3 regions of the Arthrobacter sp. G119Y2 genome follow, and region 1 is predicted to be linked to each of the others. Evidence: riboswitches for the same ligand, from Rfam matches in the RefSeq annotation. Region 1 holds a riboswitch; each other region holds the start of a gene.
The links. Region 1 has a riboswitch for S-adenosylmethionine ahead of WKB88_RS14650 (hypothetical protein). Riboswitches for the same ligand answer to the same signal wherever they lie in the genome.

Region 1 (10,145 bases):
CGTTTCGCAGCAGGCACCACCCAATCAAATACCACTGACCGTTCGTCGAGGCGAACAGCACGGGTTCGACGTCGCGGGTTGTCGTGGTCCCGTCTCTCGATGTGTAGCAAATACGGACTACCCGCTGCTCGGCCATCGCCTCCTCCAGCGCAGACCTGACGATGCGTGACGAGGACGCAATTGGATTGACCCAGACGCGGCCGGCCAGCTCTTCGGCTCTTGCCCGGGTTTTGGGATCGAGGACGTCCAGGATCTTCTGGATGCCGGCTGCTGCCAGATCGGCGTAGGGGGCATCGGGTGCAGCGGACACGGCCGCCATGAGCGCCACGGCCTGGGCCGGGGACAGGCTGACAGGCGGCAGGGACGCGCCTGCGGCCAGTCCGTAGCCGCCGCCCGGGCCCGGGCGCGACCATACGGGCGCGCCGCTGTTCTCCAGCGCGGCGAGGTCCCGCTTGACTGTGCGTACTGACACACCGAACTCTCCAGCCAGCCGCTTGGCGGAGCAGCCCCGTGATCCGTTCCGGCGCAGCATCTCGGACAGGGCATGGAGCCGTTCTGCCCGCTTCACTGTTCAGTCCGCATCACTGTTCAGCCCGCTTTAAATTCATGCCACAAATAGTGACATACCGCTGCCCGCAGTGCCTACGAAAGTAGTGACATGACAACTACTACGAGCAATCCCGCCATCGTTCTCATCGCCGGCCACTGGCTGGGCGCTTGGGCGTGGGATGAAGTCCTTGAACATCTCACTGCCAGCCACTCAGTCGCCGTGACACTGCCCGGACTCGACGGGGACGATCCGCACCGTGCGGCTAAGACTCTCGATGACCAGGTTGCAGCGGTCCTGGAAGTCTTCGCCCGGCTCGGGGTCTCCGAAGGCCAGCCCGCGGTCATCGTCGCCCACAGCGGGGCTAACTTCCCCGTCAGCCTTGTCCTTGACCGGCACCCGGGGCTTGTTCAACGGGTGGTGTGGGTTGACTCGGGTCCGGTGTCGGCGGGCAGCGCCTTTGCCCCGGACTTCCCCGACGGGGTGGAGGGGCTTCCGCTGCCGTCCTTCGACGTCCTCGCACAACAGGCGAGCCTCGAAGGCTTGAGCGCAGAGGCCCTCGAGCGATTCCGCGCCCGGGCCGTGCCTCAGCTCGGCCCTGTGCTTCGCCAGCCCGTCGAGCTCATGAACGATGCCCGCCGCAAGGTCCGCACAACCCTGGTCTGCTGCTCAATCCCGGGCGCGCAGGTGATGGAGCTGGCCCGCGCAGGCCATGCCGTGTTTGCCGAAGTCGCCAACATCGAGCACCTCGACGTCGTTGACCTCCCGACGGGGCACTGGCCCATGTGGAGCCGCCCGGGCGACCTCGCCGAGGCCATACAATCAGCGGCTTCCCGGCTCAGCTGAACAGCACACAGACCGTGCGGGGCCAGTATGCCTAGGCGTCGGCGGGAACCGTCAGCACCTCGGCCAGGTCGAATTTCACCGGTTCCTCGAGCTGGCCGTAGGTGCAGGACTCGGGAGTGCGGTCCGGACGCCAGCGCAGGAACTGGGCGGTATGGCGGAAGCGTTCGCCTTCCATGTGGTCGTACTTGACCTCCACCACGCGTTCGGGCCGCAGCGGCACGAAGGACAGGTCCTTGTTCCCGCTCCAGCGGCTGCCCTCCGAGTTCCGCGGCGTCCGGGTTCCGGCGTCCTGCTTGTCCGCCGTCCAGGGGTGGTCCGCGGAGTCGCTGATCAGCGGCTGGAGTTCGGAGAACAGCTCCTTCCGCCGGGCCATCGTGAAGGCTCCCGCGACGCCCACGTTGGTGAGTTCGCCGTCGTCGTTATAGATTCCCAGCAGCAGCGAGCCCACCGCATCCGGCCCGCTCTTATGCACCCGGTAGCCGGCCAGCACGCAGTCCGCAGTCCGCTCGTGCTTGAACTTGGCCATGGTCCGCTTGCCGGGCTGATAGGGATCGTTCAGCGGCTTGGCCACGATGCCGTCCAGCCCGGCCCCCTCAAACTCGCCGAACCAGCGCTGCGCGGTCTCCGGATTGGTGGTGGCGGCCGTCAGGTACACCGGTGCCTTCGCTTCCGCCAGAGCCTCTTCCAGCGCTGCCCGGCGTTCGGCGTACGGCCGCTCAAGGTAACTGGTGTCATCCAGTGCCAGCAGGTCAAAGGCGGCGAAGGCCGCCGGGGTCTGCTCTGCGAGGAGCTTCACCCGGCTGGCCGCCGGATGGATGCGCTGCTGCAGCACTTCAAAATCCAGCCGTTCACCGGAGGCATTGATCAGGATAATTTCGCCGTCCACCACGCAGCGTTCCGGCAGGTTGTCCTTCAATGCCTGAACGAGTTCGGGAAAGTAGCGGGTCATCGGTTTTTCATTGCGGCTGCCGATCTCCAGATCATCTCCGTCCCGGAAGATGATGGAGCGGAAGCCGTCCCACTTCGGCTCGTAGGAGTACTCCCCCTCGGGCAGGGCGGTGACGGCTTTGGCCAGCATGGGGGCCACGGGCGGCAGGACCGGAAGTTTCATGGGCCCATTCTTACCCGGAGAAGACTGCCGTGCCCAGACCCGCAGCGAACGCGGTGAGCAGGGCCCGTCCCTGCTGCCAGTCCCCCACCCCGCTCTCATCATTGATGTGAGCCAAAGCCCCGGCATCCACCAGAGGCACACCCCACGCACCGGCCAGAAGCCGTGCTCCCGGCAGGGTGCAGTACGGATCATTTTCACTCGCCACCAGGAGCCCCGGCACCGGAAGCGGTTGAAGCCTCGGGTCCCGGAACGAGCCTGCGGTGTCGGGAAACGCCGGTTCGGCCGGGTCCGGCGGCGCCACCAGGAGCACGCCCCGGGCCCCGCCGGGGTTCCGCAGCAGCCATTCGGCGGACGCCAGGCACCCCAGGCTATGAGCCACCAGGATGGTGTCGCCTGCACGGCTGCCGGCGGCGTCGTCGAGCGCGTCCAGCCAGTTTTCCAGGTTCGGGTCATCCCACGACAACGGCGAAATCCGGGACTTCTCCGGCCCGCCGTCCTGCCACAGGCTCTGCCAGTGCGCGTTGTTGGATCCGCCGATCCCGGGAACCATGGTCAGGTGCATGCGTTTGCCTCGCTTCTGGGGAATTATCCGGGGAATATCTCTGCGAAAACCGGCGCTGTGCCTGAACATGAAGAACATCGGTTTCCTGTCCTTTGGACATTACCGGGATGTAGAAGGATCTTCCGTGCGCACAGCCCGGGACGCCCTGCTGCAGACCATCGATCTGGCGGTCGCAGCGGAGGAACTGGGCGTGAACGGAGCCTACCTGCGGGTGCACCATTTCGCCCCGCAGTTCGCCGCGCCGTTCCCGCTGCTCTCTGCCATGGCCGCACGCACCAGCACGCTGGAACTGGGCACCGCAGTGATCGACATGCGCTATGAAAACCCCCTCTACATGGCCGAGGAAGCAGCTGCGGCGGACCTGATCAGCGGCGGACGGCTGCAGCTGGGCGTGAGCCGGGGATCACCCGAGCCGGCCCTGCGCGGCTACGAGGCGTTCGGATATGTTCCGGCCGACGGCAGCACCGACGCCGATGAAGCGCGCAAACACACCCTCGTGTTCCGCGCCGCCATCGCCGGCGCCGGGCTGGCGGCAGCCGATCCGGTCATGACCGGCACCTCCGGAACCCTTGCGGTGGAGCCGCAGGCCCCCGGACTCAGCAACCGGATCTGGTGGGGTTCCGGCACCCGCGCCACGGCCAAATGGACCGGACAGCAGGGCATGAACCTGATGAGCTCCACCCTGCTGACCGAGGACACCGGCGTGCCCTTCGACCAGCTGCAGGCCGAGCAAATAGCGCTGTTCCGCTCCGCCTGGGCCGATTCCGGACACGAGGGCACACCCCGGGTCTCCGTGAGCCGCAGCGTCATTCCGCTGGTCACCGATGAGGACCGGCGGTACTTCGGCCTGCGCGCCCTGGCCGACACCCGCGACCAGGTGGGAACGCTGGACGGCGGTTTGGCCCGCTTCGGCAAGAGCTACATCGGCGAACCGGATGTGATCGCTGAACAGCTCGCCGCGGATGCCGCGGTGCAGGACGCGGACACGGTCCTGGTCACTGTGCCCAATCAACTGGGCGTGGAGTACAACACGCAGCTGCTGGAAAACATCGTGAAGCATGTGGCTCCGGCAGCCGGCTGGCGCTGACTCCCCGCCATGGATGCAGAGCGCACGACGGCGGACGGTTCCCAGTGTCGGCGGCGTGCGCTAGTGTTGTGTCAGCTTCACGAGAGGTGGCCGACGGCCGGACAAGTTCCGGCCGGAAAAGCTCCGACTGGCCTCACACCAACCCCACTGTTCGGCGGGTGGTTCGGATGACGAAGCGGTCTGCCGCCGCCCGGCGCAGGCAAGAACAAACCGTAAAGGAAAACACTGTGAGCATTTCCAGTGACGCCCGCTGCACCAGTTTCAAGCCCGGCCACAACGTTCATCTCATCCATGCCAAACTGCTGGCCGGCTTCGATGACTGGGTGGACGCGCAGGCGTACGTTGATCTCGACCTGGACCTGATCCAGCTGGTGGTGGACGGTCAGCAGCAGCTGATGTGGTTCCACGACCTGCCGGCCCTGGCGCAGGCCCTGGCCGGTTCGGACGGGCAGGCGCAGTGGTGCGCACGGCATTCGTCGCTGCTGGTTCCCGGCGGCTTCGTCACTGCGGCCAAGCGTTCTTTTTTCTACTTGGCGACGCCGGAAAGGGTGCTTCCCTGTAACCGGGTCAGCGCAGGCGACGCCGAAGCCGCGCGATCTCGTCAAGGTTAAGTCCCGCTGAGAGCAGGTACTGTTCCGCGTCAAAACCGTCCAGGGCGCGGAGCAGTTCCTTTCGGCCGTCGGCCACCCGCTCCCGGAGCTGGTCCTCGGTGAGCGGTTTTTCCCGCGGGTGCAGCTGGGTGGCGTGGAAGGCATTGATGCCGCGGACCGCCTGCTCGTAGTCCTCGGCAATGGCTTCGGGTTCCGCACCGGCCAGCGCCAGCGCCAGCATGGCGATCAGGCCGGTGCGGTCCCGGCCGGCGGAACAATGGATGACGACGGCGCCGTCACGGGCCTCGGCTACGGCACGCATGACGGCGGCGATCTTCTCCGGCCAGCGGCGCAGGTTTTCCCGGTAGAAGCGCGGCGAGTCCATGTAGGGGCCGGTCAAGGCGGTGAACTCCGGATCCTTCGCCTCCTGGGTGGGCCGGTTCAGGAACACAATGTCCCGGGCCGCCGACGGCGGCACCTCCGGATCGGTATCCCGGCGGCCGATCTCGGAGTCGTTGCGCAGGTCGACGACGGTGCGCACGCCGTCGTTGTATGCCTGCCGCCAGCCGTTCTCCGTCAGCCATTCCGAGCGGCCCATCCGGAAAATCCGGCCCGGCGCCACCTTCCCGCCGCCGGCAAGGGGAATGCCGCCGAGGTCGCGGGCATTGGCGGCGCCCTCCCACTCCACGCCGCGGTCAGTGCGGTTGTCCATGCTTCCACCCTAGGCCGAGTCCGGCGGGGATACTTCCACTGGGTCGGAGGCGTGAGGTGTGTCCGGCGCGAGGTCGAGGAGGAACAGCGCACGGCTGCCCTAGGCTCATCGGTGTGGAATGCAGGCTCCCCTCATCGAAAAGGAACGTGCCATGTCACCGATCGAAGTTGTCCAGAAATCCCTTCCCGCCGTTCGTCTTGCCGCCCGCACCGCGGTGGTGTCCGACCAGCCCGCTCTGCGGGGTGCACCTCGGGGCCATGGACCGCATCGCCGAGAGCTGGCAGGCTCTCCACGCCGAGATCATTGCCCGCGGATTTGCGCCTTCCGGTCCCTGCCGGGAGCTGTACATGCGTGCGGTGTCCGAGGACCAGTCGGATTGGGTGACCGAACTGCAGCAGCCGGTCACCCGCGCCTGACTCACTGCCAGTCGAAGAAGCCCCTGCCGGATTTTCGGCCGAGCTCGCCGCGGGCCACTTTGTCCCTCAGGATCTGCGGCGGCTCGAACCGGGGCCCCAGCGTGGAGGCCAGGTACTCGGCAATGCCCAGCCGGACGTCCAGGCCCACTATGTCGGTGGTCCGCAGCGGGCCGGTGGGGTGCTTGTAGCCCAGCACCATGGCGGCGTCGATGTCCTCGGCCGACGCGACGCCGTCCTCCACCATCCGCATGGCCTCCAGGGCTATGGCCACTCCGAGCCGCGAGCTGGCAAAGCCGGGGGCATCCTGAACGACGACGGGTGTTTTCCCCAGGTCCTGCACCCAGGTCCGGGCGGTGTCGGCCAGCTCCGCGGAGGTCTGCGGCCCGAGCACCACCTCGATCAGTTCGGAGGCCGGCACCGGGTTGAAGAAGTGCAGACCGCAGAAGCGGTCCGGGCGCTCGAGTTTTCCGGCCAGTTCGGCGATGGACAGCGAGGAGGTATTGGAGGCCAGCCAGGCGCCGGGGGCCAGCTGTTCCTCCACGGCGGCCAGAGCTGCGGCCTTGAGGCTGAAGTCCTCGGGCACGGCCTCGACCACGAGTCCGCAGCGGGCGAAGTCGGCGTAGTCGGTGGAGACGGAGAGGCGGGCGGTAAGGTCCTCGAGGGATTCGGCAACCGTTCCCCGCTCCACGCTTTTGGCCAGGTTGGCGGCAACCCGGTCGTAGGCGGCGGAGGCGGCGTCATCGTCGCGCTCCACCACCACCACACCGGCCCCCGCCGTGCAGAAGGCGTGGGTGATGCCCGCGCCCATCCGTCCGCCGCCGAGAACTCCTACCGTGGAGGGAACTGCCATTATTTTTTCTTCCTCTCGAGGAATGCTGCCATGCGGTCGAATTTGGCCTCGGATTCGAACAGAATCCCCTGGGCCAGGGTGTCAATAACGGGGTGCGCCTCTGCCGGAGCCGCAAACACGGCCTTTGTAATCCGTACCGCCAGCGGGTCCTGGCGGGCAATGCGGTCGGCCAGGGCGTGGGCGGCGTCGAGCAGCTGCTCGGGGTCCGCCAGTTCGGTGACCAGGCGCACTGCCAGTGCCTCGTCGCCGGTGAGGATCCGCCCGGCGAGGAGGATTTCCTTGGCCAGCGGCTCCCCCACGAGCTCCTTAAGCCGCCAGGTGGCGCCGGCGGCGGCCAGAATGCCGAGCGAGGTTTCCGGGTTGCCGATCTTCAGCCGCGGGGTGCCGATGCGGAAGTCGGCGGCGAAGGCCAGTTCCGCTCCCCCGCCCAGGGCATAGCCGTCCAGGGCTGCGATGACGGGCATCGGCAGCTTGGCGATCCGGGCAAAAACGCTGGAGTTGATGCCGCGCAGGGCGTCGTCGCGGCGGCGTTCACGGAGCTGGGCGATGTCCGCTCCGGAGGCAAACACGCCGCTGCTGCCGGCCAGGATCAGGATCCGGGGGTTTTCCTCCAGCTCCGCGCACAGCTGGTGCAGCTCATCGACCATGGCCTGGTCGATGGCGTTGCGGACCTCGGGCCGGTTCAGGACGGCGGTGATCCGCCCTTCGTCCTCGGTGACCTGCAGCGTGGTGAACGAGCTGTAGTCAGCGCCCACTTAGACGGCCTCGATGAGCATGGCCGTGCCCTGGCCCACGCCTACGCACATGGTGGCGATGCCGCGGGAAGCGCCCTCGCGTTCCATCCGGTTCAGCAGCGTGATGGCAATCCGCGAGCCGGACGAGCCGAGCGGATGGCCCAGGGCAATGGCGCCGCCGTCGTTGTTCACAATGTCCTCGTTCACGCCGAGCCGGCGGATGCAAGCCAGTGACTGGGTGGCGAAGGCTTCGTTCAGCTCAAAAGCCCCGACGTCGGCGAGCTTTACGCCGCTGCGGGCGAGCACCTTCTGAGTGGCCGGGACGGGGCCGATGCCCATGATTTCCGGCGGAACTCCGGCGGAAGCGCCGTCGACAATCCGGGCACGGGCGGTGAGTCCGTATTCGCGGATGGCCCGCTCCGAAGCGACGATGACAGCGGATGCTCCGTCATTCAGCGAACTGGCGTTTCCGGCGGTGACGATGCCGCCCGGCTTGACCACCGGACGCAGCTTGGCCAGGACCTCGGCGGTGGTGCCCTCGCGCGGGCCCTCGTCTGCGTCCACCACGGTGTCGCCCTTGCGGCCGGGAACCGTGACCGGAACAATTTCATCCTTGAAGCGCCCGGCAACGATGGCGGCGATGGCGTTCTCGTGCGAGCGGACGGCGAAGGCGTCGGCGTCTTCGCGGGAAATGCCGTCCACCGCGGCGAGTTCCTCCGCGGTTTCCGGCATCGAGTAGGTCATCTTGCCGTCCCGGGAGAGCTCTCCCGAGGTGAAGCGTTCATTGACGAAGCGCCAGCCGATGGAGGTGTCGAAGGTATCCCCCGGCTTGGCGAAGGCCTTGGTGGGCTTTTCAGTGACCCAGGGGGCACGGCTCATGGACTCGGTGCCGCCGGCAATGACGATGTCCGCGGCTCCGGACTTGATCATGTGCGAGGCCATGATGATTGCGGAGAGGCCCGAGGCGCACAGCCGGTTCACGGTGATGCCGGGAACGTCCGAGGGGAAGCCCGCCAGCAGGGCAGCCATGCGCGCAACGTTGCGGTTCTCCTCGCCGGCACCGTTGGCGTTACCCAGGATCACTTCGTCGACGACGGCGGGGTCCAGTCCCTCGCGGGCCACCAGTTCCTGCAGCGTCAGTGCTGCGAGGTCATCGGGACGGACGCCTGAGAGCCCGCCGCCGTAGCGGCCTACCGGAGTCCGTACTCCGCCCACGAGAAATGCTTCAGCCATGTCCGTCTGCTCCCACCGTCTGTGTTGCTGTGTTGCCTGCTGTGTGTGCAAGGCGCGCCAATTACTGAACGTTCGTTCTGTAAACAATCCCATGTTGGCGCACTCCGGTCAATGTCTGCGCAGGGAGACACCGTAACAAGCCGCCCCTGCGGACAGCAGCTGACCGCAGTACCGGGCCGCCGACGGGTTCCCTCTGGTTAGCTCCTGATCATGACCTTCAATATTCAGATTTGTGTTGACTGCGCGGATGCCCATTCCCAGGCTGACTGGTGGGCCGAAACCCTGGGCTGGGTCCTTGAACCCCTGGACCAGGCGTTCATTGATTCGCTGCTGGAACAGGGAGCGATCGGTCCGGACGATGTGGTCGAACACAACGGGCAGCGCAGATGGCGCGACGGTGCCGCCATCTGCCGGGAGAGCGAAGCGCACTCCCCCGAACGCCTGCGCATCCTGTTCCAGCCCGTGCCCGAACCGAAGACGGCGAAGGACCGCATCCATCTGGACATCCACCTCAACGGGGCTGACAAGGACGCGAAGCGCGCGGAACTGGAGGCACGGGGCGCCACCTTCCTTTACGCGGCCGAGCAGGGCCCGTCCTCCTGGTACACCATGGCGGATCCCGAGGGCAACGAATTCTGCATTGCCTAGCATGACGCAGTGCCTGGGGGTGGGCCTGGGGCACAGGCCTGGGGTGCGTGCATGGGGGCCGGACATGGGGGCACAGATGGTTGGGACGCGCGGTTCCCGCGACCGGCAGGGAGTTCGGCTACTGGAGCAGCTCGGCCGGAATGGCGTAGGTCAGCAGGACGGCTAGGAGGTTCTTCGCGGCATGGACGCCGTAGGAGAGCATGAAGTTGTTCCCCGCCCAGACGTACAGCCCCACCAGCACCGCTCCCATCACCAGGTACGGAAGCAGCACGGGAAGCGCCAGGGCTTCTTTGCCCGCAAGGTGGATCCCGGCAAACAGCACTATGGAGATCAGGCAGCAGATCCAGATGTTGAGGTATTTGCTGAGCTTGCCGATCAGCAGGTGGCGGAAGATGTACTCCTCCACAAACGGCGCAATGACCACGAGCAGGGGAATGATCAGCAGCGGCGGCAGGGAGACAACCAGCCCCTGGACGGCTTCCTGGTTGACTGCTGTTTCCGGCGGCCCGGTCACGAGCCCGGCAATGACGCTGAGCAGCAGCATCGCGAAGACACCGCCGGGAATGATCGCCAGGGTCAGCCACGGGCGGGTGGCCAGGATCCGGGTTTCCCGCACCGCGTACCGCCAGGACGCCCAGGCAGCCAGCGCCCCGGCACTGAGGTAGAACGCCAGGTTCACCGCGTAGCCGGCCAGCACCGGATCGGGAATCAGCCGGGTCAGGCCCGGGATGCCCAGCCCGGGCGCATAGCTGAAAATGAGGACAAACAGGACGTAGAAACCGGCGGCAATACCGTCCCGGCGCGTGAAC
Region 2 (10,145 bases), on a different contig from region 1:
CAGTCCCATGGCGATGTTGGCCTGCAGAGTCTGCCAGGGCAGCAGCCGGGGTTCCTGGAACGCGACGGCGCAGCGGTCGTCGATTCCGTTCACGGCAGTGCCGTTGATCAGGACTTCGCCGGTGCTGGCAGGATCCAGGCCGGCAGCGGCACGCAGCAGCGTGGACTTTCCGCAGCCGCTGGAACCCAGGATGGCCAGGACCTCGCCGGGGGAAACTTCAAAGGTGATGTCCCGGAGGACGAGGTGGGCCTCAGGTCCGGTGCCGAAGCTGCGGCCCAGGCCGGAAAAGGTCACGGGAAGCGCGGAGCCGGCGGGTGCCTGCCCGGAAACAGCGGGCGGGGCGGCGGCAGGGGACTGTGAAGCCAAGGCGGTCATGTTAACTCTCCATCGGTCCTGGCAGTAGCACCCTACGGAAAACGCCTTGGGCCGGTTACGGCCTCCTGCGGCGTTGTCCTCGTTATTGCCGTTCCTCAAGGAGAAGGTACGGCAACCAGGGTTGCTGCGGCTTCACTGATCCAGGTCTCTCAGCCGCTCGGGATGGTCAAGTGCTACTAAACGCGCCATTCGGGAAACGGGCAAGTCCCCGGCGTAATATTTCGCTGCGCTGCCCTGGCGGCCCACAAGCCGGTGCAGGCTGTGGATCATCATCTGCGCAGGCTTTCGAGGGCAGGGTGGGCCTTCAGTCCGTGCTCCCCGTAGAGTGCCCAGACCAAGTAGGCGATGGCCACCGGCGCCTCCGCTCCTCCGATCAGAAGCGGTTCCGAGGAGTGGAATTCGAGCACCATGCTGTTGTTCTCCGGCTCGGGATAACAAACGGAGACGTGCGCGTAATAGAAGCTGAGCCACCTGCCGTTTGCTTGGCAGATAATCCTCCGGTCGGTCAGGAACATTTGACTGTGCTGGGAATCGCGCCACTGTTGGCGCGATGCAGCCTGAGCTGCCCGCCGTCGTGATCTGTTGGCTAGGGCGGTAACTCCGAATCCTGCTAGGACAAAGGCAGGCTGCCCCCAAAAGAATCCCGATGTATGAACATAAGTTCCGTTGAGGCCGTAAAAGCGTGCATAATCCGCTCTGATTGAAAGGTGCACTGTTTCGCCCGGTTCCAGAACGATTCCCCACACTTCAAGGGACGCCGGCCGGTGTCCCGCCGAGAGTTGTGCAACCAGGTTTCTGGCCGCGGCCCATGAGTTCTCGTAGTTTTGTTGAAGATTTGCCTGGGCCTGCTCCGATTTGGTGAGATGGCCGCCGGACCGCCGATAGCCGCGGAAAACGCGGTAACCGTTCCGCACCGTACGGATCACCAAAACAATGGTGAGCACAACCCACATCAGGAAAATGGCGAGTTGAATGAGGGCCTGAACATTGACACTGCTGCCGGACTGGAGGTTGATGTTTGTCCCCAGGGCCGCGCCGAGATAAAGCGCAAAAACACCAACAAACGGCACGATCCAGCTCAGGTGTCTTTTCATGTCGCACACAATAGCGACTGGGCGCGCCAGCGGAAGCGTGTTTTGGGTCCGGCAACGGGCGGGACCCCGGCCGGCGGCAGGAGTGGGCAGCAACGGGCAGGTTCACAAAAGGTCATTGACTTCCCAAGCGCTGCAGTGCTGTGCAGATACTGGAGCCGAAGGATCATGAGTCCCAACGCGAAGCTCTGGCTGGTTGGGCGGCAACCCTCTTCTCCGTAGCGGGGTGCCCCAGATGAGGATCCGGCCGTCCCGCGTCCGCGGACGGCAAGTACGGCGCTCCTTTGCGGGTGCGTCCCGTTCCGAAAGGTTCCCCATGTCAGAGCAGAGCATCCCCGCGACCGAAGAGAGCAGCCGGCGGCAGATCCGCTTCAATGCCTTCGACATGAACTGCGTGGGCCACCAGTCGCCGGGCCTGTGGCGCCACCCGCAGGATAAGTCCGCCGAGTACACCGACCTCCGCTACTGGGCGCATCTGGCCAGGACCTGCGAAAAAGGGCTGTTTGACGGCATTTTCCTCGCGGATGTGCTGGGCACCTACGACGTGTACGGCAGCTCCAACGAGGCCACCCTGCGGCAGGGAACCCAGGTTCCGGTCAATGATCCGCTGCTGCTGGTGTCCGCGATGGCCCTGGTCACTGAACACCTCGGCTTCGGCGTCACTGCCGGAACCGCGTACGAGCATCCTTATCCGTTTGCCCGCCGGCTCTCCACGCTTGACCACCTCACCAACGGCCGGGTCGGCTGGAACGTCGTGACCGGGTACCTGCCCTCCGCCGCCCGGAACCTGGGGGCTGAAGACCAGCTGGAACACGATGAGCGCTACAACCACGCAGATGAGTACCTCGAAGTAATCTACAAACTGCTGGAAGGCTCCTGGGAGGACGGCGCCGTCGTCCGCGACAAGGAGACCGGCGTTTTCACCGACCCGGCCAAGGTTCATGACATCAACCATGAAGGCAAGTACTTCAAAGTTCCGGGAATCCACATCAGCGAGCCGTCGCCGCAGCGCACGCCGGTGATTTATCAGGCCGGCGCCTCCCCGCGAGGCATAACGTTTGCGGCTGCCAACGCCGAGGCGGTATTTGTCGGAGCGCCCACCAAGGAAAAGCTGAAGGCAACGGTCACGAAAATCCGGGACGCCGCCGAGGCCGCAGGCCGGGACCGGCATTCCATCCGGATCTACACGCTGATGACCGTTATCACTGCCGCCACCGCAGCAGAAGCCGCCGCCAAACACGAGGACTACCAGCAGTACGCCAGCCATGAGGGTGCCCTGGCGCTGATGTCCGGGTGGATGGGCGTGGACCTGTCCGGCTACAACCTGGACGAGCCGCTGGGCAACGTGAAATCCAATGCCATCCAGTCCGCCGCGGGCAACTTCCAGAAGCCCAAGGACGACGGCGAACCCTGGACGGTGCGCGACATCGCCGATTCAGTGGGGATCGGCGGACTGGGGCCGCGGATGGTGGGTTCGGGAGCGGAAATCGCCGAGGAGATGATCCGCTGGGTGGAAGAGACCGACGTCGACGGTTTCAACCTGGCCTACGCGGTTACGCCGGGCACCTTCGAGGACATCGTCGAGTTTGTGGTGCCCGAACTGCAGAAGCGCGGCGCCTACCGGACCGAATACAGCGCCGGCACCCTGCGCAACAAGCTGTTCAACCGGGGAGACAAGCTGCCGGAGGAACACCGCGGCGCCTCGTACCGGCTGCAGCCGGCGGTGTATTAAACCGGAGTACGCAAGTCGGCTCTGCCTCCGCCGCCATTGACCGTACCCGGGCCCGCTCCTACGTTTGAAAGGTGGCGCATCCAATCCGGTGCGTCGTCCCCAGCCTGTGCAGGAGCATGCCATGGAACACTCTCCCAGCGCTTCCGGAATCGCTCTGTCCGCAGACGGAACCCGCATTGCCTGGTCCCGGCAGGGCAGCGGCCCGCCGCTCGTGATCGTCGATCCCCTCACGGCGGACCGCAGCAGCTCCAGCACGCAGGTTCTTGCCGACCTGCTTTCGGAGAACCACACGGTTTACACCTATGACCGGCGCGGCATGGGGGAGAGCGGAATGGGGGAGGAATACACGGCAGAGTCCGACGTCGATGACTTGCTGGCGGTGGTGCAGGTGGCCGGCGGTTCCGCGAGCCTTTACGGGTTTGCCTCCGGCGCTTTCCTGGCGCTGCGCGCCGCTGAGGAGTCGGCGGTGATCACCCGGGTGGTGGCGCTGGAGCCAACTCTGGCGCTGGAGGAAGGTGAGGACGAGCTTCTGCTCCTGCAGACCGAACTTGAAGGACTGGGCGGCGTCCAGGTCCCGGTTCTCGTTCTGGCGGGCAGCACCAGCGGCGACGAAACCCAGGACCTGGCCCGCCGCGCCGCGGCCGCTCTCGATGAGGGGGAGTTCCAGCTGCTGGAGGGCGATACGACGAGCGTGCCTGACACAGCGCTTGCGGACGCCATCGAGTCCTTCCTGAACTAGCGCCGGCGAAGTATCCGGCGTCGCCAGCTCAGCCCACTCCCTCCAGCCGCTCTGTGATCCGGGCCAGGGCCAGCTGCTGGGCCGGATTCAGTGCGCTTTGCCGGTACTCGTCAAAAACGGCCGTGACGGCGGACTCGTCCGCGGCCAGAAGCTGCCCGGAACCCGCGATCGCGTCCCGGACGGGAACAGCGACTGTTTCCACGAAACCGGTAACCAGCTGCTCCAGCTCTTCGTCGGAGGTTTCCTGGGTGAGCCCGGCAAAGTCGGTGTAAAACTGCAGCACCCCGTCGGCAAGCTCCGACGAGCTCAGTTTCTCGTAGACCTCCGCAAGGCTGTTAACACCGTCCTCACCCGCAAGATGTGCCAGCAGGATGGCCTGTTCACGATCCATCTGCCGCACGGATGCAGGAGCTGACGCGGCGAAGGCGTCAACCACCTGCGCCAGCTCCGGCGGCAGATCCAGTGCGCGGGCCGTCCTGAGCCCGGTGATCAGCCGTTTCCGGCGCTGCAGCAGGTCCATTTCCGCGTCAATGCGGGCCTCCAGCTCGTCCAGCAGGGCCGTGGCTTCAGCTCCCGGGCCGCCGGTTCCGCCGTCGCCGTCCAACAATTCCGCCATTGCGTCCAGCGGAATTCCGATGGCGCCAAGCCGCTTGATACGAAGAAGGCGAATGAGGTCCCGGGCGTCGTAATTACGGTACCCGTTGTACCCGCGCTCCGGTTCCGGCAGTACTCCCAGCTGGTGGTAATGCCGCAATGTCCGCACCGTTACCCCGGCCAGCGCTGCCATCTCACTGCTTTTCATCTCCCACCGTCCTCTCGGGGTCCATTGTGCCCGGTGCCGCGGGCGTTCCGGGTGTGGACGCGGAGGCCTCGAGCGGAACCTGCGGGGTAAGACGCAGGGAGGGCGATCCCAGTGCCCACCCCGCCGCCGCGGTCCACAGGCCTGCCACGGTCAGGCCTGCCGCAACCAATCCGTGCCGCTCGGCGATAAGGGCTGCTGCCGCCATCCCCGCGGGCGCTGCCAGAAGGGCCAGGGAGTTCTGGGTTCCCATGATGCGCCCCAGCATCTGTTCCGGGATGCGTTCGACCATGACGGTTCCGGTTACGCATCCGAGCAGGGCGGAGGCGAGGCCCAGGATCAACGCTCCGGTGAGCATGGCCCACGACGCCGGCAGTGTGCCGAGAATGGCCAGGCCGGCTGCCGTTCCGGCCAGACCGGCGGTGAGCCAATACCGGCGGAGCCCCGGTCGTGAGGCCAGGACTGCGTAGAGTGTCCCGCCCGCCAGCGTCCCGGCGGCGAGTGCGGCGAGGACGAGCCCCAGCTCTCCGGGCCGGTTCAGCAGGAAAAAATGCGCGGGCAGGATGATGCCCTGCAGGGCAACCAGGACGCCCACCATCATAAGGGTCATGAGGGTGGCCGCGCGCAGGGTTTTGTCGCGCTGAAACAAGACGCTCCAGCCCTGCCGCAATTGATTCCAGGCCGGACGATTTTTTGTTAGGGACTCCGGCTCGGGTTTAAGGGCGCAGGCACTGCCTGGAATGAGAAGCGTCACCGCTGCTGCCGCAAGGGAGGTCCCCGCGGTTATCCAAAGGACCGTGGACCCCTCAAATAAGACCATTAGTCCGCCCGCGGCCGCCGGCCCGATCACCATGACCAGCGCTCCAATGCTCTCCCGAATTCCGAGGAGTTTCCCTGCGGAAAGACCGGCCGCACGGGCTATTGCCGGAAGGAGCGCCTCCCGTGCGGTCAAACCCGGCATATCACCTACTGCGCCAAGAATGCCGAAAACAATAAACCAGCCCAGATCCAGACCGGTCAACGCATCAACCACCGGCAGAGCCGCAAGTGAAACGGCAGAAACAGCGTCGGCAGCAGCGGAGGCGGTGCGCCGGTTGACCCGGTCGATCACCACCCCCGTTAGCAGGCCGGCCAGGAATGCGGGAACGGCGGTGGATGCCGCCAGGATGCCCGCAGACATGATGCTGCCCGTTGCCTGAAGCAGGATCAGGGGCAGGGCAATTGCCGCAATGGAGTTTCCCAGCAGTGAAAGCGAGTACGAGGTGAGGTAGAAGACTGCGGTTGATTTCATGCTCTCGAGTAAGAACTATGACGCTGCGTCGGAGTCAAGTTTCCGTTTCCGCCCGCACGGCAGTATCCGTCCCGTATGTCTTCGATTCGAAAACAAGTATCAGTCCGGCAGGGGACAAGGAACCTCCGGTGGTTTGCTCCACCCACCGGACGCAGTTTCTAAAAAACTTCTTCCCGGAAACAGCAATTTTGCTTTCTGCTCTGGAATACCCCAGCAGTCGGCCTATAGGTTCAGGGCCCCGAGCGTTCCACTGCGCTTTTGATCTCACTTTAGGCAGGCACACCCTATGAGTCGTTTCCAACCACTTCATGAGGCTCGATCACACACCGGGCGCAGGCGGCTGCGAATTGCCGCCCGAGGCCTGCTGGGTGTGCTTCTGGCGATGCTGATGATCGCTCCGCTCGCTTCACCGGCGTCCGCCAGAATCGATTATGTGCGGGAGGTGCCGGCCAACAATCCCTATGGCCCCAACACCGACATAGTCATCAGCCGGCTGGGGGAGGGCCAGTCGCTGACCGGAGCCCTGCCTCCGGTGGGGACCACCTGGCCGGTTGCGTCATATCCAACGTCCATTCCCTCGGGGTACCAGACCAACAACCCCGGCTTTGCCGGCGTCATCGTTACCGAGGACATCAACGGCGAAACAACGGCACCCATGTACTGCATCGATATCCGCACCGAAACACGTGTCGGGATCGGCTATGAGAACGGCACCTGGGACGAAGCGACAGTGCCCAACATCGGGTACGTCAACCGGATTCTCAACTCGTACTACCCCATAGTGACGGAGCCGGAAGACGGCAGCAGTGAAAGCGTTACTGTCCAGACCACTCTGCCTGAGCCGGTTGCCGTGGCCGCCGGCAGCACTGTGGACCTGACGGTAACCAATGCCTACACCGCGGTGCCGGCTCCCACCCCCACCCCCACGCCTGCACCAACCCCCGCGCCGGAAAAGCCGGAGCGGCCGGAGAAGCCCGGAAAGTCGGGGAAGCTCCCCAAGACCGGCAGCGACGGAACGGCCCTGGCCGTGTCCGCCGGAGTCGGAGCCCTGGGGCTGGGCGGGCTGCTCCTCCTCGCGGCAAAGCGGCGCCGCGGATCCGGTGAGGATCTGTAAACGGGATCCCCGAGCTTTACGCCCGGGCTGCGGACACCTCCTCGCGGGTGTCGGCAGCCCGGGCGTAAGCTGGAGCCCCCTTTACGGTTTCCATCGAAGGACGGCACATGGCAGTTGACGGCGCACACGTAAATGACCCGGCGGTAGTCGAACGCCTGCTTCGGCAGAAGGGCCGGTGGGCCGTCGTCGGGCTCTCCAATAACCCCATGCGCACGGCAGTGGGCGTATCGAAGTACGTCCAGGATCATCTCGGCATGGAGATTATTCCGGTCAGTCTCAAGGGCGACGATGTCCACGGCAACAAGGGCTACCGGCGGCTCAGCGAAATCCCGGGCCCGATCGACGTCGTCGACTGCTTTGTAAACTCCGCCCGGGTGGGCGATGTGGTGGACCAGGCCATCGCCGTCGGGGCGAAAGCCGTGTGGTTGCAGCTCGGCGTCATTGACGAGGCAGCCGCCCGCCGCGCAGCCGATGCCGGCCTGGACGTCGTGATGGACACCTGCCCCGTCATTGAGGCTCCACACTACGGCTTGTGAGCGTTCCTACAGCTTGGCGAACCGCGCCCGCAGGATCCCCGTGTAGAGGCCGTAGCAAATCAGCCCCGCGCCCACCGCGCCCAGTGCCAGCCAGCCGAAAGGCTGCTCGCGCAGGGCGTGCAGGGCGCCGTCGAGGCCGCTGGAACGTTCCGGATCGGCGGTGGCGGCTGCAACCATCACCAGCACTCCAAGAATGGCCAGGGAAATTCCCTTGGCAACGAATCCCAGCACGCCCGTGACCGTAACCGCCCGGTTCCATGTTCCCGGCGGAACGGCGCGGAGGTCATTGCGGAACCGGCGGCTGGCGCCCTTGAACACAAAGTAGCCGCCGACGACGACAATTCCCAGGCCGACCAGGCCCAGCAGCAGCGCCCCGGCAGGCTGGGCCATAAGCCGGGCACTCCAACTGGAGGAACTCTCACCGCTGTCCGTTCCGCCGCCGAGGGCGAAAGAACCAAAGGTCGAGCCGATGGCGCCGTAGGCAATGGCCTGCCCGGCGGCCGAGCCGCGCATCTTCCACAGGTCCTTGCCCTTTAGCCCGCCGCCCTCCAGCCAGATCCGCGAAAGCTGGAAGAGGGCCAGGGTGAGGCAGCCCAGGAAGCAGATCCAGAGCAGGATCAAGCAGCCGGGCTGCCCGGCCAGCGCCGCCACCGCACCGGAGGAATCGGCGTCGCCGCTGCCGCCTGACGCGATCTGCAGTGCAATGACCCCGATGAGCAGATGCAGCAGCCCGCTTGCGACGTATCCCATGCGGGCCGCGCGTTCAAAGCCCTTGGAATCGGCAGCCTTCGCCGCGGCCGAGGCCAGCCTGTCCCCGTGTCCTGTGCGAGCCAAAGTGTCCTCCGTGAGTGAATGAGCGAGTGAGGCGCACGCCATGGCATGCGCCGGTTAGGGTTGTGGGTTCCTTCCATCCTGTCACCTGTGGCGCCGCCGCGCGGCGTCGGACTAGGCTCGGAGGATGGATGCGGCAGCGGTAAGGCGGGTGTGCCTGCAGTTCCCGGGCACCTATGAGGACTTTCCGTTCGGGCCCGATGCCTCCGTGTTCAAGGTCCAGGCATCGGGCGGCAAAGCGAAAATGTTTGCCCTGTGCTGGCTGGACGGCTCGCCGCTGACCATCAGCCTCAAGTGTGAACCGGAGCTGGCTGTCCAGCTGCGCGCCGCCCATCCCCAGATCAACGGGGCGTGGCACATGAACAAGAAGCACTGGAACTCTGTGCGCCTCGACGACGGATTCGCTCCGGACCTGGTGCAGGACCTCGTCGAGGATTCCTATGATCTGGTGGTGGCCTCGCTGCCGCGGCGGGACCGGGAGTCGCTGATGTGGAAAGGACTGGCCGGCGGATGAGCCGGTCCCTGACCTACCCGGACTCCGGCTACACCCGCCGGCCCTATCCGCAGCCGCTGACGCACCGCTGGCCCGAGGGGTACCGGCTGGTGCTGCGCCGGGAGAAGCTGAGCGTTCCGGATCCGGCGGCGGGATTCCTGAGGCTGGCCAACGGCATCCTGGACTGGGATCTGCACCGGCTGTCCGGGCTGCGCGTCGCTGCCTCCACACCCCGCGCGGCTCCCGGCGTGGAGATGTCTTCCGGCGTTGGGCTGGGGCCGCTGCGCTACTTCGCGCCGTGCCGGGTTTTGTGGGCCGAAGAACCCGCAGTCGACGACGCCGGGGCTCCCGTTCCGGGCCAGCGTGCCGGTTTTGGCTACGGGACGCTGAAGGGGCACCCGGAGCAGGGCGAAGAAGGCTTTTATGCCGAACTGGACGGGGACGGCCAGCTCATCTTTCGGCTGGCGGCCTACAGCCGGCCGGCCAACCGGCTGATTGCCGCCGGAGATTTCGCCAACCGCGCCGTGCAGCAGTTCATCACCCGGCGCTATCTCGCGGCAGCCTACTCGTTGGCTTCGGGAAGCTGAGCTGCCTGAAGGATGAAGCCAAGGCCCAGGCCCGGAGTTTCCACCGGGAGGAATCCGGCCGTGAGCAGCAGCGCCTGGGACGCGGCGTTTTCCGGCTCCGTGTACGCAATGACCCGTGACACCGCAGCCTGGTCCAGGGCATGCCGGGCCAGTGCGGTAAGGGCCTCAGTGGCGTAGCCCTGCCCGCGCCGGGACGGCACCACGCTGTAGCTGACCTCAACGTCTCCGTCTTCGGGCAGCAGCAGGAATCCGATGGTGCCCACTACTTGGCCGGTTGCGTTTTCCCGGATGAGCCGGGTGCTCAGGGCGTCTTCCACGGTGTTCAGGCCCGCCTCGAAAAACTGCCGGGCGGCGTCGTGGTCTGTGGGCTGCGGGAAGTCCGGGGCCCAGTCCGGCAGCCGGGACTGGATGATCAGGGCGTCCAGCTCGGCGGTGGTGATGGGAGACAGCCGCAGCCGGTCGGTGGAGAGTCCGGCGGGAAGGCCGGTGGCCGGCGTGGGGCGTTCCGCGGCCGATGCTGTGTCGTCAGGGGTCAAGGTCACTGAGTAATTGTGCCT
Region 3 (10,145 bases), on a different contig from region 1:
ACCAGGTGACGTTCCTGGGCGCGCACCTGGTGCCCAACGGCGTGGACGCCGACCAGTACACCGACCTGGTCTGCACCGACATGCTCGACGCCGTCCTGCCGTACGTGCAGTGGGCGGACGTCTTCTGTGAAAAGGGTGCCTTCACCGAGGACCAGTCCCGCCGCGTGCTGGCTGCCTGCCGGAAGGCCGGGCTCGGACTGCGGGTGCACGGAAACCAGCTGGGCCCCGGTGCCGGCGTGCAGCTGGCCGTGGAATTCGGGGCAGCCAGCGTGGACCACGTGAACTACCTGTCCGACGACGACGTCGCCGCGCTCGCCGGCACCTGGTCCGGCTGGGACGGGGGCGGGACGCCGGGCACCGTGGCGACCTGCCTGCCCGCCTGCGACCTCTCCACCCGGGCGCCGCTGGCCGACGCCCGCCGGCTGCTTGACGCCGGTGTGCCGGTGGCACTGGCCTCGAACTGCAACCCCGGGACGTCCTACACCAGCTCGATGAACTTCTGCGTGGCGACTGCCGTGCTGCAGATGGGCCTGACCGTCCAGGAAGCCCTCCGTGCGGCAACCTACGGCGGAGCGCTCGCCCTGCGTGTCCACACCGGCACGGACCGGGACGGACAGCGGGCGGTGGGCTCGCTCGCCGTCGGGCACCGGGCGGATCTGCAGCTGCTCAACGCGCCCTCGGCCGCGCACCTGGCCTACCGGCCGGGCATGCCGCTGACCGGCAGTGTCTGGCGCTCCGGTGTGCAGGTGCGCTGACGCCGGATGAGGCCCCGCCCTTGCCCCCGGTACCCGGGCAGGATTGAGATGTGTTTCCCGGCGGGCTCAAGCTCAACCTGCGGCTTCTGCGCGAACGGCGGTTCGAGAAAACCGGCATGGCCAAGGTCACCTGCGAAACGGTCCGCTCCTGACCCGGCACAATAGGACCATGCCCGCCGCCTTCCCCTCCGCCCCCGCCGAAACCCTGGATCCGCGGGCCCGGAAGATGCTCGTTTTTGAAATCCTGATTGTCCTGGGACTGTCGCTGGGCAGATCAGGGGTGTACGCCGTCGTCGAGCTCCTGGAAAAGGCGGCGGAGGGCCAGCTCGCCGGGCAGACGACCACACTGAACCCGGTCCTGGACGAGAACCCGGTGTTCGACCTGGTGTACCAGCTGCTGGGAATCTTCTTCTCCCTGCTGCCGGTGGCGCTGGTGCTGTTCCTGCTGACCGAACCGGGCAAGAGCGTGTTCCGGCGCCTCGGCTTCACCTTCGCCAAACCGGTGCGCGACTTTGCGCTGGGTTTCGGGCTGGCGGCAGTCATCGGCGTCGGGACCCTGGGCGTATACGCCGCGGGGCGTGCGCTGGGCATCACCACCGCTCTGGTGCCCGCGGCCCTGGACACCTACTGGTGGACGCTTCCGGTGCTGATCCTGTCCGCCCTGCGGCACGCCGTGCTCGAGGAAGTCATTGTGGTGGGGTATCTCTTTATCCGGCTGCGGCAGCTGGGCTGGAGCACCCCGGCCATCATCCTCACCAGTGCGCTGATCCGTGCCAGCTACCACCTGTACCAGGGGATCGGGCCCGGGATCGGAAACTTCCTGATGGGGCTGCTCTTCGGCTACGCCTACACCAAGACGAAGCGCGTGATGCCGCTGGTGATCGCGCACGCCCTCGTGGATATTGCCGGTTTTGTCGGGTTTGCGCTGTTCGGTCCGGCGATCGGCATCGGCGACTGACCCGGGCCCGTGCCTGGCTGAGTCAGTGCCTGACTCAGTGCCTGAGGGCAGCTGCCACGGCCTGCCGCCGAGGCCCGTGCGCCCGGGCACGCTAGGATCTCCGGATGAATGAATCCGCGCTGACCCTCGACCTAGTCTCCCCGTGACACTGACAACTCCCTGGGGAGCGGACCTGGATCCGGATGCCGTCCTGCAGGAGTACCCCCGCCCGCAGCTGGTCCGCGACAGCTACCTCAACCTCAACGGCTACTGGCAGTACGCCATCACCTCCGCGCGCCGGGAGGCGCCGCCCGCCGACGGCGAGTGGGACGGGCAGATCCTGGTGCCGTTTTCCCCCGAGGCTGCGCTCTCCGGCGTGAACCGCCAGCTCCAGCCGCAGCAGCTCCTCTGGTACCGGCGCAGCCTCCGCCTGCCCGAGGGCTTCGCCGGCGAACGGGTGCTGCTGCACTTCGGTGCGGTGGACCAGAGCTGCACGGTCACCGTCAACGGGGTTGAGGTGGGAGGGCACGACGGCGGATACCTCCCGTTCTCGCTGGACGTCACCGATGCGCTCGCCGCCGGGACCCGTGACGCCGCGGGCGCCGGTTCCTCCGCGGCCGCCGCCGCCGCCGTGGACGCTGGAGACGCCGCCGCGGCCGCCGGAACCGAACACGAGATCATCGTCCGGGTCCGCGACATCAGCGACACCGGCTACGCCAGCCGGGGCAAGCAGATGCTGGACCGCGGCGGCATCTGGTATACGGCACAGTCCGGGATCTGGCAGACGGTCTGGCTGGAATCGGTGCCGCGAGTCAGCATTTCCCGGCTGGACCTGGTGCCGGATCTCGACTCCGTTTCCGTCACCGTGCACGTGGACGGCTGCACCCCGCGTGGGGGCGGCGCGGCAGGGACATCTACAGGCCCGGACCTGCAGGCAGTGATCACCGTGTCCGCCGGGGGTCGCACTGTGGCGGACGCCGTCGTCGTGCCCGGTGCTGCCACCCGCATTCCGGTGCCGAATCCGCGTCTGTGGACGCCGGAAGATCCTTTTCTGTATGACGTTTCCGTGACGCTGGTTGCCGACGGCGGTGCTGGGGACGCTGGCGCCGGTGAGGAACTGGACAGCATCAGCAGCTACACCGGACTGCGGACTTTCGGGGTCGGACCGGACAATGCCGGCCATACCCGGCTGCTGCTCAACGGCCGCCCCTACTTCCACGCCGGGCTGCTCGATCAGGGGTACTGGCCGGACGGGCTGTACACGGCACCGTCGGATGAGGCGCTGGCCTACGACATTCAGGCTGCGAAAGACCTCGGTTTCACCATGCTGCGCAAACACATCAAGATCGAGCCGCTGCGCTGGTACTACCACTGCGACCGTCTCGGCATGCTGGTCTGGCAGGACCTGGTCAACGGCGGCCGGTCATACCGGCACGCGGTCGTGACTGCGCCTGCGGTTGGCGTACCGCACCGCGACGATAGTGACTATGCCGCCTTCGGACGCTCCGACGAGCAGGGCCGGGACGATTTCCGCGGCGAGCTGCGCTCAACGGTCGAGCTGCTGCGCAACTGCACCTCGATTGCCGTGTGGGTGCCGTTCAACGAGGGTTGGGGCCAGTTCGACGCGAATGCGGCAACGCAGCTGTTGCGCGAACTCGACCCCACCCGGACCATCGACCACGCCAGCGGCTGGCATGACCAGGGCGGGGGAGACCTCAAGAGCGTGCACGTTTATTTTGTGCCGTTCAAGCTGCGGAAGGGGTGGCTCCGGGACGGCCGCGCCGTCGTGCTTTCCGAATACGGCGGGTACAGCCTGCGCGTGCCGGGCCACACCTTCAATGAGAAGGAGTTCGGGTACCGGCGCTTCAAGACCCCCGAGGCCCTGCGGCAGGCGTATAAAAAGCTGCACCGGCGGCAGATCGAACCGGCCGTGGCGCAGGGGCTGGCCGCCACGGTCTATACCCAGCTCACGGATGTGGAGGACGAGGTGAACGGGCTGCTCACCTACGACCGGCGGGTGGTGAAGATCGACGCCGGGACGGTGCGGGACCTCAACGCCGGGCTCATCCGGGCGGCGGCCGGCGCTGTTCTGCCGACGTTTCGGGACTGATCGGTATTCCCCTCCGCTTTGACACCATTGCTCCGCTGCGCAGCGGAGGGATTGTCACAAAGCGGAGGGTTTCTCACAAAGCGGAGGGAATCAGCGGCGGCCAGGTCGGGGCAGCCCGGCCCGGACCAGACGCTGCACCAAACCCTCCGGGTGCTGGGGCGGCCGGGTGATGTCATTCCAGGACCAGCGGACAAATCCGACGCCGGTGGCCCGAATGGCGTCTTCCCGGCGTTTCTCCCGCAGGAGGGTATCCCACGACGGTGCGATGCTTCCTTTGCCGCTTCCGTATTTCACCGCACCGTCGAACTCCCCGACGAGCCTGTGCCCGGGCCAGTAAAAGTCAGTGCGGAACCGCCCTGCCGCAGTGTGGAATTCATGCTGGAGCTCAGGCTCCGGAAAACCCTGCCGGTACAGCACGGCCCGGGAGTAGGACTCACCGGCTGACTCGGAGAGGGCCTGCGCGAAGTCGATAACCCGCCGCGCCCGGAGTTGTTTGGGACGGCCGGGCAAATGCTCCGCCAGCTCGCGAAGGTGTTCCTTCCCCAGGCCGGGAAGACCACGAACGGGATCCGGGCGAAGAACATGATCCATGGCAGGGACTGCACGCTCGAAGTCCAGATAGGCAGCCATGTCCAGGACCGTATGCGCACGGGAAGTTACGGGGAGCCCGTCCCACGCGGTGACCGGTTCCAGCAGCCGGCGCTCGGCCCAGCGGAGATCCCCGCGGCGTCGGCCATGGGTGGGATGAACGGCCAGCAGCAGTACTTCGGCTGACTTCCCAATGACAGGCAGTCCCCAGATGATTGCGGCGGATTGTTGAATGAGGATGCGCTGCCCCGGCACCTGGGCGACAGCGGCCCGGATTCGTGCCCGCTCCCGTTCCCAGGGAGACAGAATCCGCCAGTCCTCCGCCTGCATGTACACACCAGGGCGGAGACGGACGAGTTTGCCCGATCGGCAGCTCAGCGCCAGGGAACGCCGGTCCGTACCATTGGTTTCGGCGTCGGCTGAGTAAATGAATGCCGGGTCCATGCCTCAAGGCTGGACGGGTTGCGGACCGCCCGCCAGCGCAAGAGGCCCGGTTGTGGACAGCCCTCCGGTTTGGGGAATCCCTGCCACTGCGCAGCGGAGGGATCCGGACAAACCGGAGGGATCCGGACAAACCGGAGGGATCCGGACAAAGCGGAGGGATCCGGACAAACCGGAGGGGTCAGGACAAACCGGAGGGGTCCGGACAAACCGGAGCGGCGCAGCCTAAATCTCGACCAGGCCGTTCGCCGTATTGAACGTGACGGACATGATACCGGGGGTTCCCTTCGGGGAAATCCATGTGACGCCCACATTTTCCAGCGGCTCTTCAACCGGCGTGCCCAGCCACCGGGTGACCCGCTCGGCGGATCCGGCAATGGTCAGCGAATTCAGCTTCACGGCACCGGGCATGCCGGGCAGGGCAGCGGAGGGATGCAGCGGCTCAGTGCCCTCGTCCCAGCGCAGCATGTAGGGCACCTGGGGGTCGGCGATGAGGCCGTTGATGCCGATCTGGCGCCAGGTCAGTTCCTGGCCGTCGGGAAACTTGCGGTTGCCCGGGACCGACTCGCGGCCTAGGCGCTCTTCAAACGGAGACAGATCGTCCACTGCAACGCACCAGCCCATCCAGCCGCCGCCGCATTCGGAGCGCTGCCGCACAGCCTGTCCGAAAGGAGCTTTGTCTGATGCCGGGTGGCTCAGGGCCTCCACCACCTCGACATACTGGTGGTTAGCCAGAGGAAGAATCATGTTGCGGGTGCCGAAACGGGGGTGGACGCCACCCTTGACGAAGTCCGCTCCCAGAGCGGAAGCAATCCTCTCGGTCGTGGCCAAAAGACCGTCGGATTCACAGGCATAAGATACATGGTCCAAGCGCATGCGGCCCATAATTGCACGTTGTGACCGACCTCTCGACCAAGGTAACCCTAACTGCGTGTACTTACTTTTTCTGCCCGCGGATCGGGTGCTTTTCCGCCGCTGAACACGGCCCGGGAATCCCTGCTCTTGAGGGCAGGGCCGCTGGCAAAAAATCTACGATGTGCTTATTGATGACCTGCCCCTGGCGAACGTCGTCGTCCAGTGCCCCAGCACGGTAAGCCGTACTGCCCGCTCAGCAGCGCCGCTGCAACGCAGGGAAATGAACCGTCACAGAGGTTGCGGGGTTCGGGGTTATCCGTTTTCATTGGGGGAATAGGTCATGAGTGCCAGCAGATAGCCCCGGCTTGCTGGCCGGCAACCCTCCAACCGCGGTGGGGTGCCCCGGGTGAAGACCTGGCTGTACGTCAATCGGGCGTACGGCAAGCGCGGGTCACACGTGGCTGCCGGCTCTTTCCCGGCTAGAAGTCTCGATGCGGCCCCTGGTCAATAGGGAGCAATGCCATGTCAGGAAACTGGTCCTTCGAAACCCGTCAGATCCATGTGGGACAGGAGCCCGACGCCGTCACCGGTGCCCGTGCGCTGCCGATCTACCAGACGACGTCGTTCGTCTTTCCCAGTGCCGAAGCGGCAGCCAACCGGTTTGCCCTGGCTGAGCTCGCGCCGATCTACACACGAATCGGCAACCCCACCCAGGAAGCGGTGGAAAACCGGATCGCGTCCCTTGAAGGCGGACTCGGTGCGCTGCTGCTCGCCTCGGGCCAGGCCGCGGAGACCTTCGCAATCCTGAACGTTGCCGAAGCCGGCGACCACATCGTCGCCAGCCCCAGCCTGTACGGCGGCACCTACAACCTCTTCAAGCACACCCTGAAGAAGTTCGGCATCGAGACCACCTTTGTGCAGGACCCGGACAACCTCGACCAGTGGCGCAGCGCCGTGCAGCCCAACACCAAGGCGTTCTTCGGCGAAGTGGTCTCCAACCCGCGCCAGGACGTCCTGGACATCGAAGGCATCAGCGTCGTCGCGCATGAGGCCGGCGTCCCGCTGATCGTGGACAACACCCTGTCCACCCCGTACCTGATCCGGCCCATTGAATGGGGAGCGGACATTGTGGTGCATTCGGCCACGAAATACCTGGGCGGCCACGGGACCTCGATTGCCGGTGTCATTGTCGATTCGGGCAACTTCGACTTCGGCGCGGATCCGGAGAAGTTCCCCGGGTTCAACACCCCGGACGAGAGCTACAACGGCCTGGTATACGCCAGGGACCTGGGCGCCGACGGCGTCCTGGGCGCCAACCTCGCCTACATCCTCAAGGCCCGGGTGCAGCTGCTCCGCGACCTCGGCTCGGCCGTCTCACCGTTCAACGCGTTCCTCATCGCCCAGGGGCTGGAGACGCTGAGCCTGCGGGTGGAGCGGCACGTGGCCAACGCCGTCGCGGTTGCCAACTGGCTCGAAGCGCACGACGACGTCATCTCGGTCGCCTACGCGGGCCTTGAGTCCAGCCCGTGGTTTGAGCGCGGTCGCAAGTACGGGCCGCGCGGCACCGGTGCCATTGTCTCCTTCGACATCACCGGCGGCATCGAGGCGGGGAAGCGCTTCGTGGATGCGCTGGAGCTGCACTCCCATGTGGCGAATGTGGGCGACGTCCGTTCCCTGGTGATCCATCCGGCGTCGACCACGCACAGCCAGCTGGGGGCCGAAGCCCAGCTCGCCGCGGGGGTCAGCCCCGGCCTGGTGCGGCTGTCCGTCGGCATCGAGCACATTGACGACATCATTGCCGACCTCGACGCCGGCTTCCGGGCCGCCAAGGGAGCGTAGCGATTCGCGTGACCCTGCCGTCCACGGTGCCGCAGCACCCCGCCCCCGCCCGGGACGGGGTGCTGCGCCATGCTCACATCGGCGGCCTGGATTTGGAAACCGGCGGGCACCTGCCGCAGGTGACACTCGCTTATGAGACGTGGGGCAGGCTCAACGCCGATGCGTCCAACGCCGTCCTGGTGGCCCATGCCCTGACCGGCAGCACACATGTTGCCCGCGGGGACACCGGGGAAGACGGATGGTGGGACGCGCTGGTGGGTCCGGGGAAATCCGTGGACACCAACCGATTCTTTGTGGTGGCCGTCAACATGCTCGGCGGCTGTTACGGCTCCACCGGACCGTCCTCGCCCGATCCGCAGGGCCTGCCCTGGGGATCGCGCTTCCCGTTTGTCACCATCCGGGACTCCGTCCGCGCCGAAGCCCGGCTCGCGGACCAGCTGGGCATCCGGTCCTGGCACACGGTGCTGGGCGGATCGCTGGGCGGGGCGCGGGCCCTGGAATGGGCCGTTACCGAACCGGACCGGGTGCGGCGCTGCGCCGTCATTGCCTGCACGGCAGCCAGCTCGGCCGAGCAGATCGCCTTTGGACAGGCGCAGCTTGAGGCCATCCGGCTGGACCCGCGCTTCAGCGGCGGCGACTACTACAACGGCCCGACGCCGACTGCCGGCCTGGGCCTGGCCCGCCGGATAGCGCACATCACCTACCGTTCGGAGCCGGAGCTGGAGTACCGGTTTGGGCACCAGCCGCAGACGCAGGAGGACCCGCTGGGTTCCGCCCTGCCGGCCGAACGGGGCCGGTACGCGGTGGAGAGTTACCTGGACCACCAGGCCCGCAAGCTGGTGGAACGGTTCGATGCCAACAGCTACTTGGTGCTGACCGAAGCGCTGATGAGCCACAACGTCGCCCGCGGCCGCGGCTCCCTGGAACAGGCGCTGGCCGGGGTTACGGCGGAGTTCTTTGTTGCCGCCGTGGACTCGGACCGGCTCTACTTCCCGGAGCAGTCCGAGGTCCTGGCGGCCGCACTGCCCGGCAGCGTGGAGGTGCACACCATCACGGCGCCCATTGGCCACGACGGGTTCCTTACCGACGTCGAGCAGATCGGTGTTCCGCTCAGGAAGCGGTTCTTCGGATCAGCGTGAGCGCGCCGGAGCCGCACGGGTGCTCTTGCCAAGGCGGTCCGGCCGTGGAAGAACAATGACATGGGTGATTCAATTCGGGTTGCGGCGCAGGCCCAGTGCCCGCCGGCGGAACTCTGGCATGCACTGGTGGACAACCGGGCCGCGTGGTGGCCCGGCATGGATTTCACCCCCAGTCCCGGGTCGCCGCTGAGCGAGCGGGCGGCGCAGGGTCCGGCCGACGACGGCGGTGAGCAGCGCGCCACGGGCACCGTGCTCGCCGTGGCCCGCGACAGGCTTTTGTCCTTCCGCTGGACCAAACCCGGCTGGAACGCCCACACGGTGGTGAGCTTCCTGCTGGACGCGGTTCCGGGCCCGGACGCCGAAACCGATTACACCGACGTCGTCATCACCGAAAGCGGCCTGGGCACCCTGGCGGACGGGGACGAGGTGGCGCGCACCCACTCCGGCGCCTGGGCGGACCATTTGGCGACGCTCATTCAGCTGGCGGAAAAGGGTTCGCGGGGCTGACTGCTCCTGAATGATGCGGTGTTAGTCTTGCCGCCATGACACCGCACCGACAAGCCGGCAGGCTAGCCGGCGGAGCTCCGGCAGAGCCCGGGCAGAGCTCCGGCAGAGCTCCGGCATAGCCGGGCAGAACCCGGCCGCTTAGTCGGCCGAACCCGGGGGCATGCCCGGACCGCCGAATATCGGCCCGGCGAGGGGACGCTTGGCGGCAATGCCGTCGCCGGAGGAGCGGTGCCGCACCCGGCGCACCACCCACGGCATGAAGTATTCGCGGGCCCACGTCAGGTCCTCGGTGCGTGCAGTGCGCCAGCTCTTGGCCGGCAGCGGCTTGGGTTCCAGCGGTTCCAGGGTGTGCGGGACGGCGAGGGTGTCCAGCACCATGGCGGCAATGGTGTGGTGGCCCAGGGGCGAAAAGTGCAGCCGGTCCGGCGCCCACATCTCACGGGCGCTCAGCTCCCGCAGCGCCCACATGTCAGCGATGACGATGTCGTGGCGGGCGGCAATGGTGCGCAGGTTCTCGTTGTAAACGGCCACGCGGCCCCGGACACTGCCCAGCACCGGGGTGGTCCCCAAGTCGGGGCCGGTAAAGAGCACCACCGTGGCGCCGCTTCCCGCCAGCCGCGCGATCGCGGCGTCCATTTTTTCGGCCAGCTTGTCCGGGTCGCCGCCGGGACGGATGACGTCATTCCCGCCGGCGCAGATGGTCACCAGGTCCGGCTTCAGGTCCAGTGCGGGCTGCAGCTGTTCGCTGATGATCTGGTCCAGGAGCCGTCCCCGGATGGCGAGGTTGGCATAGGCGAAACCGTCCCGCTCGCGGGCCAGTTCCTCCGCCACTCTGTCCGCCCAGCCGCGGTGGCCGCCGGGGCTGTCCGGATTCGGGTCACCGATTCCTTCGGTGAAGGAATCGCCCATGGCGACATAGCGGGTCCAGGGATGCACCTGATGCTCTTCGACGGCGGCTTCAGCGGCGGAATCGG

Region 2: linked by a shared signal. The riboswitch ahead of WKB88_RS11620 (LLM class flavin-dependent oxidoreductase) and the one ahead of WKB88_RS14650 (hypothetical protein) in region 1 are both predicted to bind S-adenosylmethionine.
Region 3: linked by a shared signal. The riboswitch ahead of WKB88_RS07125 (bifunctional o-acetylhomoserine/o-acetylserine sulfhydrylase) and the one ahead of WKB88_RS14650 (hypothetical protein) in region 1 are both predicted to bind S-adenosylmethionine.

What each region holds. Positions count from the first base shown of each region.
Region 1 covers NZ_JBBPFS010000006.1:217,389-227,533, reverse strand. The annotation lists gene WKB88_RS14675 (helix-turn-helix transcriptional regulator) at 1-568, opposite strand, end outside; gene WKB88_RS14670 (alpha/beta fold hydrolase) at 659-1,393, shown strand; gene WKB88_RS14665 (ATP-dependent DNA ligase) at 1,425-2,504, opposite strand; gene WKB88_RS14660 (RBBP9/YdeN family alpha/beta hydrolase) at 2,515-3,066, opposite strand; gene WKB88_RS14655 (LLM class flavin-dependent oxidoreductase) at 3,134-4,153, shown strand; SAM riboswitch class IV at 4,229-4,365, shown strand; gene WKB88_RS14650 (hypothetical protein) at 4,381-4,764, shown strand; gene WKB88_RS14645 (tyrosine-protein phosphatase) at 4,721-5,455, opposite strand; gene WKB88_RS14640 (GyrI-like domain-containing protein) at 5,713-5,871, shown strand; gene WKB88_RS14635 (3-hydroxyacyl-CoA dehydrogenase family protein) at 5,873-6,721, opposite strand; gene WKB88_RS14630 (enoyl-CoA hydratase/isomerase family protein) at 6,721-7,476, opposite strand; gene WKB88_RS14625 (thiolase family protein) at 7,477-8,688, opposite strand; gene WKB88_RS14620 (VOC family protein) at 8,899-9,336, shown strand; gene WKB88_RS14615 (CPBP family intramembrane glutamic endopeptidase) at 9,455-10,145, opposite strand, start outside.
Region 2 covers NZ_JBBPFS010000004.1:473,516-483,660, forward strand. The annotation lists gene WKB88_RS11610 (ABC transporter ATP-binding protein) at 1-375, opposite strand, end outside; gene WKB88_RS11615 (hypothetical protein) at 645-1,469, opposite strand; SAM riboswitch class IV at 1,631-1,746, shown strand; gene WKB88_RS11620 (LLM class flavin-dependent oxidoreductase) at 1,783-3,198, shown strand; gene WKB88_RS11625 (alpha/beta fold hydrolase) at 3,320-3,937, shown strand; gene WKB88_RS11630 (MerR family transcriptional regulator) at 3,966-4,739, opposite strand; gene WKB88_RS11635 (MFS transporter) at 4,726-6,027, opposite strand; gene WKB88_RS11640 (LPXTG cell wall anchor domain-containing protein) at 6,314-7,141, shown strand; gene WKB88_RS11645 (CoA-binding protein) at 7,249-7,677, shown strand; gene WKB88_RS11650 (DUF1206 domain-containing protein) at 7,684-8,511, opposite strand; gene WKB88_RS11655 (MmcQ/YjbR family DNA-binding protein) at 8,636-9,022, shown strand; gene WKB88_RS11660 (DUF1990 family protein) at 9,019-9,588, shown strand; gene WKB88_RS11665 (GNAT family N-acetyltransferase) at 9,564-10,130, opposite strand.
Region 3 covers NZ_JBBPFS010000003.1:103,525-113,669, reverse strand. The annotation lists gene hutI (imidazolonepropionase) at 1-755, shown strand, start outside; gene WKB88_RS07145 (CPBP family intramembrane glutamic endopeptidase) at 925-1,713, shown strand; gene WKB88_RS07140 (glycoside hydrolase family 2 protein) at 1,856-3,802, shown strand; gene WKB88_RS07135 (hypothetical protein) at 3,893-4,834, opposite strand; gene WKB88_RS07130 (VOC family protein) at 5,057-5,707, opposite strand; SAM riboswitch class IV at 6,023-6,139, shown strand; gene WKB88_RS07125 (bifunctional o-acetylhomoserine/o-acetylserine sulfhydrylase) at 6,209-7,525, shown strand; gene metX (homoserine O-acetyltransferase MetX) at 7,534-8,664, shown strand; gene WKB88_RS07115 (SRPBCC family protein) at 8,725-9,171, shown strand; gene WKB88_RS07110 (SGNH/GDSL hydrolase family protein) at 9,310-10,145, opposite strand, start outside.